Regions from separate parts of the uncultured Pelagibacterium sp. genome, predicted to be linked through region 1. Evidence: riboswitches for the same ligand, from Rfam matches in the RefSeq annotation. Region 1 holds a riboswitch; the other holds the start of a gene.
What was found. A riboswitch is a leader RNA that binds a small molecule or an ion and turns the genes downstream of it on or off. The one in region 1 is predicted to bind thiamine pyrophosphate.

Region 1 (4,064 bases):
TAGTTCGAGAATCCAGGCATCACGTAGAGCGTGAGATTTGCCTTGCGGGGCGAAAATCCGGTGATGGGCCAATCGGCGGGTTTTTTGGTCGTATTGACGTAGGTGTAGGTGCCGAAGCCAACGATCGAGGAACCCCACAGGACGGGTTCGGCACCGGTTACCGTGCGCATCATTTCGACGATGGTCCAGCAGTCCTGCCGCTTCTGGTCGGGTTCGACAGCGTCGATGAATTGGGAAACTTTCCGGTCGGTTGGGCGAGTCTTGAGTTCTGACATGGCACGCGGTTCCTATTTGAAACTCACGAGGGTTTCGGGATTGGCCTCGCCATCATACTGCGCATCGACCTCGTAGCGGATAAGTACGAACTGACCCTCATCGAAGGTCCAGGTTCCCGCTGAGAAAGCGTCGCCAAGGCCGCGCCAAAGGGCGTGAGAGGTGATGGTCATGCTGTCGGGGTCAAATTCGGAATTGGTAAGCAACAGCTGGGTGCCGTAGCCTGTCATCGGCATATCGAGGACCGCGCCCTCGAAATCATCATTTTCATACACGACGTCGAACTGGGGCGTGGCAAAGGCCACCGGCACCAAGCCCTCATACTCGGTTTCGAGATAGTACATGTGGTTGACGTTGTAAGCGCCAGAACCGCAGAAGAATTTGTAGAGTGTGGCGGTCTGTGGGGTGTCCGAATATTCGGGCTCCCAGCTCAGATCCCAACTCTCGTTCGCGTAATATTCTGCGGCGGCGGAGTCTTCGAGCCCATAGCACAGTTCGGGAAAGCTCTGTGAAAAACGCGCAAAGGCGTCTTCTTCGCTTCCGGCTTCCTGCTGCGCGAAGCCGATCGCCGGTAAGGCGCTTACAAGGATGGCTGCTATTGCAAATCGGGTGTTTCGCACGGTTGGGCCTTTCCTGAAACAGGTGCATAGAGTGCCGGAAAACGGTGTTCTCTCAAAGCGGGAAGTTCCCGTTGCGACACGATCCAAAGTTGTGCTACCCATCGAGTCGTTCGACAGGGGTGCTCCGTATGGCCGGGGCTGAGAGGACGGCGCAAAGCCATCTAACCCTAAAGCTGATCTGGATAATACCAGCGGAGCGAGGCGAAGATGAAGTGCGGCGCACAACTCTCCCTTTATGTCATGGCGGACGATTTCGTTCGCGTAATTCTGTCCTCTCTCGACGCAATTGCGCCCTATAGGGACCGCTTGCGCATAGAGACGGACGATATCTCGACGCTTGTCGTCGGTCCGCCAGAGTTGATTTTTCCAACCATGCGCGAATTGTTCGTTGCGGCAGCGCGGAGTGGGCATCATGTGGCGATGCATGCCACCATCTCGCGCGGGTGTCCGGGAGAACCGGACATGGACATCTGCTCGCCCGAGCAGCCGTCGGCTTTCGATGAAGACCTTGAAAGGCGCAAGACGCACGCGGCGCAGGCCGTGACCGATGCGCCCTCGACTGGCCAGCGGGTTGCCGTGCAGTTTTCGCTCTATCCACTGGGCCCGGCCGATTACATGGACGAAATCTACGGCTGCATCGATTTCCTGAAAGCCTCGCCGGTGTTCGACAGGGCGAAGAACTATTGCACAAGGCTGGCCGGCGACGCCGGGCCCGTTTTTGAGGCCCTTTCGCAGGCATGGCTCAGTTTCGGCGACCCGAGTGCACATGTCGCGATCGATCTGACCGCTTCGGCCAACAGCCCGTCCAAGGACGCCGCTGCGTAACTTGTCCGTGGGGCGCGGCCCCGCGGCGCTTTTTCCGACATCGTTATCAAAGGAGGACAGCAAATGTCCGATTTCGCTTCGCATTCGTGGCGCTGGACGCTGCGCGAAACCCTTGTCGTTGCCGTTTTCGGCGCCGCGTTCGCCGTGTTGTATCTGGCCTGGGTTCAGGTCTGGCTGGTCAGTCAGGCAGCGTTCGGGCCGGTGACCATGGATGTCTTCATGGGGTTCTGGTTCTCTGCCTCCATCGTTGCCGCCGCCATCGTCCGTAAACCCGGGGTGGCGCTGATGGCCGAGGTGCTCGCGGCCGGGGTCGAGATACTGCTGGGCAGTCCGGCGGGCATCGGTCTGCTGATCGCCGCAGTTGTGCAGGGGCTGGGGGCGGAACTGGTTTTTGCGGCGCTGGGCTGGAAGCACTACCGGCTGCCGGTGCTGATCGCTGCGGGGATGGGCGCTTCGGTGACGAGCTTTGTCTATAACTGGTTCCTGTTCGACTACGGCGCGCTTGAGCCCTGGCTGGTTGGGGCCATGTTTGTCATCCGGCTTGTCAGCGGGGCCGTGTTGGCTGGGGTTGTGGGTCACCTGATTGTCGAGGCTCTCTATCGTACGGGCGTGCTCAGAGGGCTGCGCATCGATATCGAGCGTCGCGGCGCTGGATTTGCGGCGCAGACAGCCCAATGACCATGGCGCAATGGGAGGGGGTATCGATCCGATATCCCTTCGCCACCGACGATGCGGTGGGGCCGGTCGATATCGATGTCGAGCAAGGAGAGCGCGTTCTTGTGCTCGGACCGTCGGGCTCGGGGAAATCTTCGCTCATGCTTGCGCTGACGGGGCTGATCCCGAATGCCGTTCCGGCTAGCGTTGCGGGGCGGATCAAACTGAATGGCGCCGACGTTGCCAGCCGCAGTGCGGCGCAGTGGGCCGATACGGTGGCGCAGTATTTCCAGAACGCCGACGAAACGCTGTGCGGCATGCGTGTGGGTGAGGAGATTGCCTTTGCGCTGGAGAACCGGGGAATGGATCCGGCAACGATCACCGCGCGAACTGCTGACGTTCTCGACCGGCTCGGGTTGCCGCAGGCGTGGCAGGGCCGGCGCAGTTCTACGCTGTCCGGCGGCGAGCGCCAGCTCGTCGCGCTGGCTTCGGTGCTGGCGCAGGAGACGCCGGTTCTGATCGCCGACGAGCCAACCTCGCATCTGAGCCCGGCGGCGACGGCCAAGGTGCATGGTCTGCTGTCGGAGCGGGAGACGTTTGACGCTGTGGTGGTCATCGACCATCGGCTGGACGGGTTGATCGACGCTATCGACCGCGTTGTGGTGCTTGGCGAGGACGGCGCAGTGCTGGCGGATATGCCGCCGGGGCCGCTGTTTCGGGAGCGCGGGCAGGACCTTGTGCAAGCCGGTATCTGGCGGCCCGGCTTTTCGGCGCTCGATGACATGCTCGGCGCGATCGGGCTTGCCGCCGAGCAGGCCCCGCTGTCCTTTGCGGATGTGCTGGCACCATTCGATCCAGGTGTCGGCGATGATGCGGCCGTAGCGGCGGCCGGTGTCGTTGCGCAGCGATACATAGAGCAGCGCATCAGCGTTCCTTCGGCGGGCGGCAAGGTTGTTGCGTCCCTCAGGCAGGCCGATTGCGCCCCGCCAATGGGGCGCGCTGTTCTCAAGGACATAGATCTCGACATCCGAGAGGGGGAGATTGTGGGGCTGATCGGACCCAATGGGGCGGGCAAGACGACACTGGCGGCGAGCCTGGCCGGTGTGCTGCGGTTGCGCGCGGGGCATCGGGAGGGGCCAATGGCAGGCATCGCCTTCCAGAACCCGGAGGCCCAGCTTGTGGCGGCGAGCGTGCGGGAGGAAATTCTGGGGGCAATGGACGGGGACGGGGATTGCCAGGCTGTGCTGGAGCGGTGGGGGCTTGCCGGGTTTGCAGAGCGGCATCCGTTCGAGCTCTCGTTCGGACAGAAGCGCCGGCTGGCGCTGGCGAGCCTGGATGCAGGTGGGCGTTGGCCGTTCGTGGTCTTCGATGAACCGTTTTCGGGACTGGACGCTGCGGGGGCGGCGATGGTTGCAGAGCATCTTCTTGCGCTGAAGGAAAAGGGGAAGGGCGTGGTGCTCGTCACGCACGACATGGACATGGCGGTGAAGCTGTGTGACCGGATCGCGGTGATCGCCGATGGCGGGATACTGGCCGAAGGCAAGCCCTTGGACATTCTGGGCGGTGCCGCCGTGACGGAGGCGGCGGGGCTTGCGCGGCCGACTTTTGCGCCGGTGCTCGACTGGCTGGAGCGGGTGGGATTGGCGGCGCGGATGCGGGCGGCGGGGTGAGGCGGGATGGCTGTGCTGTATG
Region 2 (4,064 bases), on a different contig from region 1:
CGCCACCGTTGCCAGTACCGCCATTACCACCGTTACCAGTGCCGCCGTTACCGCCGTTGCCAGTGCCGCCGTTACCACCATTCCCGCTGCCACCATTGCCGGCGCCACCGCCATTGCCCGTGTTATCGTCATCGCGGTTGCGGTTACGATCATAATTGCGTTCATCATCGTCTTCATCGGCGTTCGATGAGCCAATCGCTGCAACAGGGATCTGATCGATACACATGGCAGCAGCGATCTCGAGAAGCTGCAGTTGAGCTCCAGCATCGACATCCATCGCAATTGCAAGTGTTACGACCGCATCAGCCGCCTCGATGCAGATCGGCTGTGGCACAACCGCACCGTTGCCGGCTTGCGCAATCGAAAGTGCAAGTTGGACAATGTCGGCATCCCGAGCGGCGCCGGGAGCGCGTGAATCGAGAAACGACTGAACAACAAGATCGCACTGCCCGATCTCGGTTTCCAATGAGACGGGACAGAGACTCGCAGCTCCGGCAACCGTCAAAACCTGCTGCGCCTGAACCGGAAAAATGCTACTCAACAGCGCGCCGGCGGCAAGTGCCGTGCTGGCGACATACGCAAACTTCTTAGTCATGATGGATCGATCCCACAAGGTTAACTGAACGTTAACTTGCGAAACTACTTGCGGAGACCTGAGCGCAACGTGACTTTTCTCAAATAAACGACTTTAAATTATCGCGCTCCAATATGAGCAGCCACGGGTCGTCCCCGGCGCTGTCCACCTCGATGCAGACCTCCCGCGCCTCCGCACGGTTTGAAGTGCCGATCGTTTTCCCCTGAACCAGTTCCAGACCATCGAGCCCATAGCGCAACCCCAACGAACGGGCAAAGCGGGTCCGTCCGAGCGGATAGACCGAAACGCGCGCGCCGACATCGATCTCAAACCGGATCGAACCGGAAACGCCCAGCGCCAGGTCGTATCCGTCTATCAAGATGATCCGCCGCTCGGCCGCATGACGCGCAACCGCATGCAGCGCCGCCAGCGTGTGATCGAACCGCCCGCCGGTCATTCCCAGCGCCAGCGTCACCGGCGCGCGCGTCGAATAGAGACATTTCTCGAAATCGGTGGTGTCCTGTTCGGACAATGCCAGGATCCTGGTTTCAGCCGGAAACCGTGTCCGGTCGGAAACCGAGTCCATGTCCCCGATCACGGCATCGGGCACCAGCCCCGCCGCCATCAATATGTCCCCGCCCCTGTCGGCGCCCACCAGCCCCGCGGCCTGTTTGGCCAGCGCGGCCAGCATACCGGGGTCGACCTCACCTCCGCCAACGATCAGCAAAGGACCTTCGAACACCATCGGCGTCCCGTTTTCCCCCGCGCCGTCTTGCACTGGACCTTGCACGCCTATAGTGTCGCCTCGTCTCGCTGGGGTGTCCGTCCGAAAGGATGGGCTGAGAAAAACCCATAGAACCTGAACCAGGTCATGCTGGCGGAGGAAGTTCGAGATGGCAAGAGCCACAATTGGCTCTTCCATTTGAAATCTTTCCCCTAATCCATGGCCGCAAACTTGGCTCGGCGCCAGCAAAACCATTGGTTTTGCACGCCCCAACAATGAGGAAACTCATGATCGCTTCCGTAAGGACGAGCCTGTGCGCGGTTGTGCTCGGAGCGCTCGCGCTCCCGGCAATCGCCCAGGACAATCCAACGCTCACCGTTTACACCTACGACGCCTTTGCCGCCGATTGGGGCCCCGGCCCTGCGCTCAAGCAAGGCTTTGAGGCCCAGTGTGAGTGCACACTCGATTTCGTTTCGGCCAATGATTCAATCTCGGCCCTGCGCCGCGCCCAGCTTGAGGGCGATGCGACTGATGCCGACATCATTTTAGGGCTCGATACCGCCACCATCGGAGAAGGCAAGGCGACCGGCCTGTTCACCGAGCACCAGCTCGACCTTCCCGATTTCGACATCCCGCTCGAATGGACCGACGATGTCTTTGTCCCCTTCGACTACGGCTATTTCGCCTTTGTCTACGACAGCCAGTCCCTCTCGACACCGCCCACAAGCTTTGAGGAACTGATCGCGTTGCCCGACGATTTCAAGATCGTCATTCAGGATCCCCGCTCGTCCACCCCCGGGCTTGGCCTGATCCTTTGGATCAAGGCGCTTTATGGCGAGGGGGCCGTCGATATCTGGGAGGGCCTCGCGCCGCACGTTCTTACGGTCACCAGCGGCTGGTCGGAATCCTACGACCTGTTCCTCTCGGGAGAAGCCGATATGGTGCTCTCCTACACCACCTCGCCCGCCTATCACCTCATTGCCGAGGATGAAGACCGCTATCGCGCCGCCAGGTTCGACGCGGGCCATTACACCCAGATCGAAGTCGCCGGCATCCTGGCCTCCAGCCCCAATCAGGAGCTGGCCCGCGACTTCCTCGCCTATCTCGTTACCCCCGAGGGGCAGGCTCCGTTGCCCGAAACCAACTGGATGTATCCAGTGCTCGAACCCCAAGGCGGGCTCAATCCCGGCTTTGCCGAAATGATCGATCCCCAACCCGCGCTTCTGCTCGACGCCGAGGAGGTCACCGCCAACACCCGGGCGTGGATCGAGGAAGCCTTTTCGACGCTGAGGTAAAAAATTGGCCGGGATTCCCTCCACCTGGCGTCCCGGCCGTCGTTACGTCGGCGCATCGGTTGCCGCCACCGTCGCCTTGCTCATCGCTGCCCTGCTGATCGCCCTTTGGGTGGCCGGGCAGCGCTTTGCGACCACCGGCTCCAGCGTCACCGACATCGGCTATCTGCTGGCAACCTCGGCCACTCAGGCCGCCCTTTCAACGGTTCTGTCGATCCTGACCGGCATGGCGCTGGCCTGGACACTCGACCGACTGCGCTTTGCCGGCAGGAGCATCGTCATCGGCCTGCTCTCGACGGCGCTGGTCATGCCCTCCCTCGTCATCGTTTCGGGCCTGCTCGCCATCTGGGGCCGCAATGGCTGGGTCAATGTCCTGCTCGCCCCGCTGGGGCTGGAAACCGGCTCTTCGATCTTCGGGCTCGGCGGCATCATTGCGGCCCACGTCGTTCTCAATGGCGCCTTTTCCGCCCGCATCTTCATCGACAGGCTGGCCGCCATCCCCTCCGAAAAGCTCAAGCTCGGCCGCAGCCTGGGGTTGGGCCCGCTCCAGCGCTTCACTATAATCGATTTGCCCGCCCTCGCCGCCTCGATCCCCGGTGTGGCCGCCACCATCTTTCTTTTGTGCTTCACAAGCTTTCCCATCGTCCTCACCCTGGGGGGCGGGCCGGCCAACCAGACCCTCGAAGTGGCGATCTATCAGGCCGTGCGTCTCGATTTCGATCTCGGCGCCGCCGTCAGCCTCGCCATCGTGCAACTGGTCGTCTGCGCAGCCATCATCATCCCCGCCTCGACCCTCTCGCCTGCCGCCAGCCTGTTCGGCGCCCAAGCCCATATCCACTGGCCCGAACGCCGCTGGCTCGCCGCTGCGCAGCGGGTCGTGCTCGCCATCCTTCTTGCCGGCTTTCTTGCCCCCCTGATCGCGGTTCTCGCCGAAGGCTTCGGCGCCATCGCAAATGTTCTGGTCCAGTCCACTTTCTGGCGGGCCGCTCTGACCAGTCTGGTGATCGGCACGCTCAGCGCGCTGCTCGCCATTGCCCTGGGTCTTGCCCTTGGCATGGCCCGCGCCTTGCAGGCCAGAGGTTCGCTCTGGCGCGCCGTGCTCGGCTTTCCGGTCTTTGCCTACCTCGCCGTCCCCGCTGTTGTGCTCTCGCTGGGCTTTTTCCTGCTCGCCCGGCTCACCGGCCTTGCCCCCGCCGCCGTCGCCCCGATTGTCTTGATCCTGGCCAACGCGCTTTTGGCTCTGCCCTTCGTTTTTGCCACCATCGCCCCGCCGCTCGAAGCGCTCACCCGGCGTCACCATCGCGTCATCCGCGCGCTCGGCATCTCGTCTTTCAGGCAATGGAGTCGCATCGAATGGCCCCTGCTCGGCCAGCCCGTCGGCTACGCCCTGGCCATCGCGTTTGTCTTTTCGCTGGGCGATCTGGGCGTCATATCGCTGTTCGGAACGTCCGAATTTTCCACCCTTCCCTGGCTG

Region 2: another riboswitch for thiamine pyrophosphate. It lies ahead of thiB (thiamine ABC transporter substrate binding subunit); the one in region 1 lies ahead of AACZ55_RS07465 (YkoF family thiamine/hydroxymethylpyrimidine-binding protein).

What each region holds. Positions count from the first base shown of each region.
Region 1 covers NZ_CAXAXY010000032.1:4,137-8,200, reverse strand. The annotation lists gene AACZ55_RS07475 (DUF1801 domain-containing protein) at 1-275, opposite strand, end outside; gene AACZ55_RS07470 (DUF1176 domain-containing protein) at 288-893, opposite strand; TPP riboswitch at 999-1,110, shown strand; gene AACZ55_RS07465 (YkoF family thiamine/hydroxymethylpyrimidine-binding protein) at 1,101-1,718, shown strand; gene AACZ55_RS07460 (ECF transporter S component) at 1,782-2,396, shown strand; gene AACZ55_RS07455 (ATP-binding cassette domain-containing protein) at 2,393-4,042, shown strand; gene AACZ55_RS07450 (energy-coupling factor transporter transmembrane component T) at 4,049-4,064, shown strand, end outside.
Region 2 covers NZ_CAXAXY010000077.1:9,128-13,191, reverse strand. The annotation lists partial or broken gene AACZ55_RS12170 (hypothetical protein) at 1-595, opposite strand, end outside; gene AACZ55_RS12165 (thiamine diphosphokinase) at 675-1,352, opposite strand; TPP riboswitch at 1,379-1,477, shown strand; gene thiB (thiamine ABC transporter substrate binding subunit) at 1,574-2,593, shown strand; gene AACZ55_RS12155 (hypothetical protein) at 2,598-4,064, shown strand, end outside.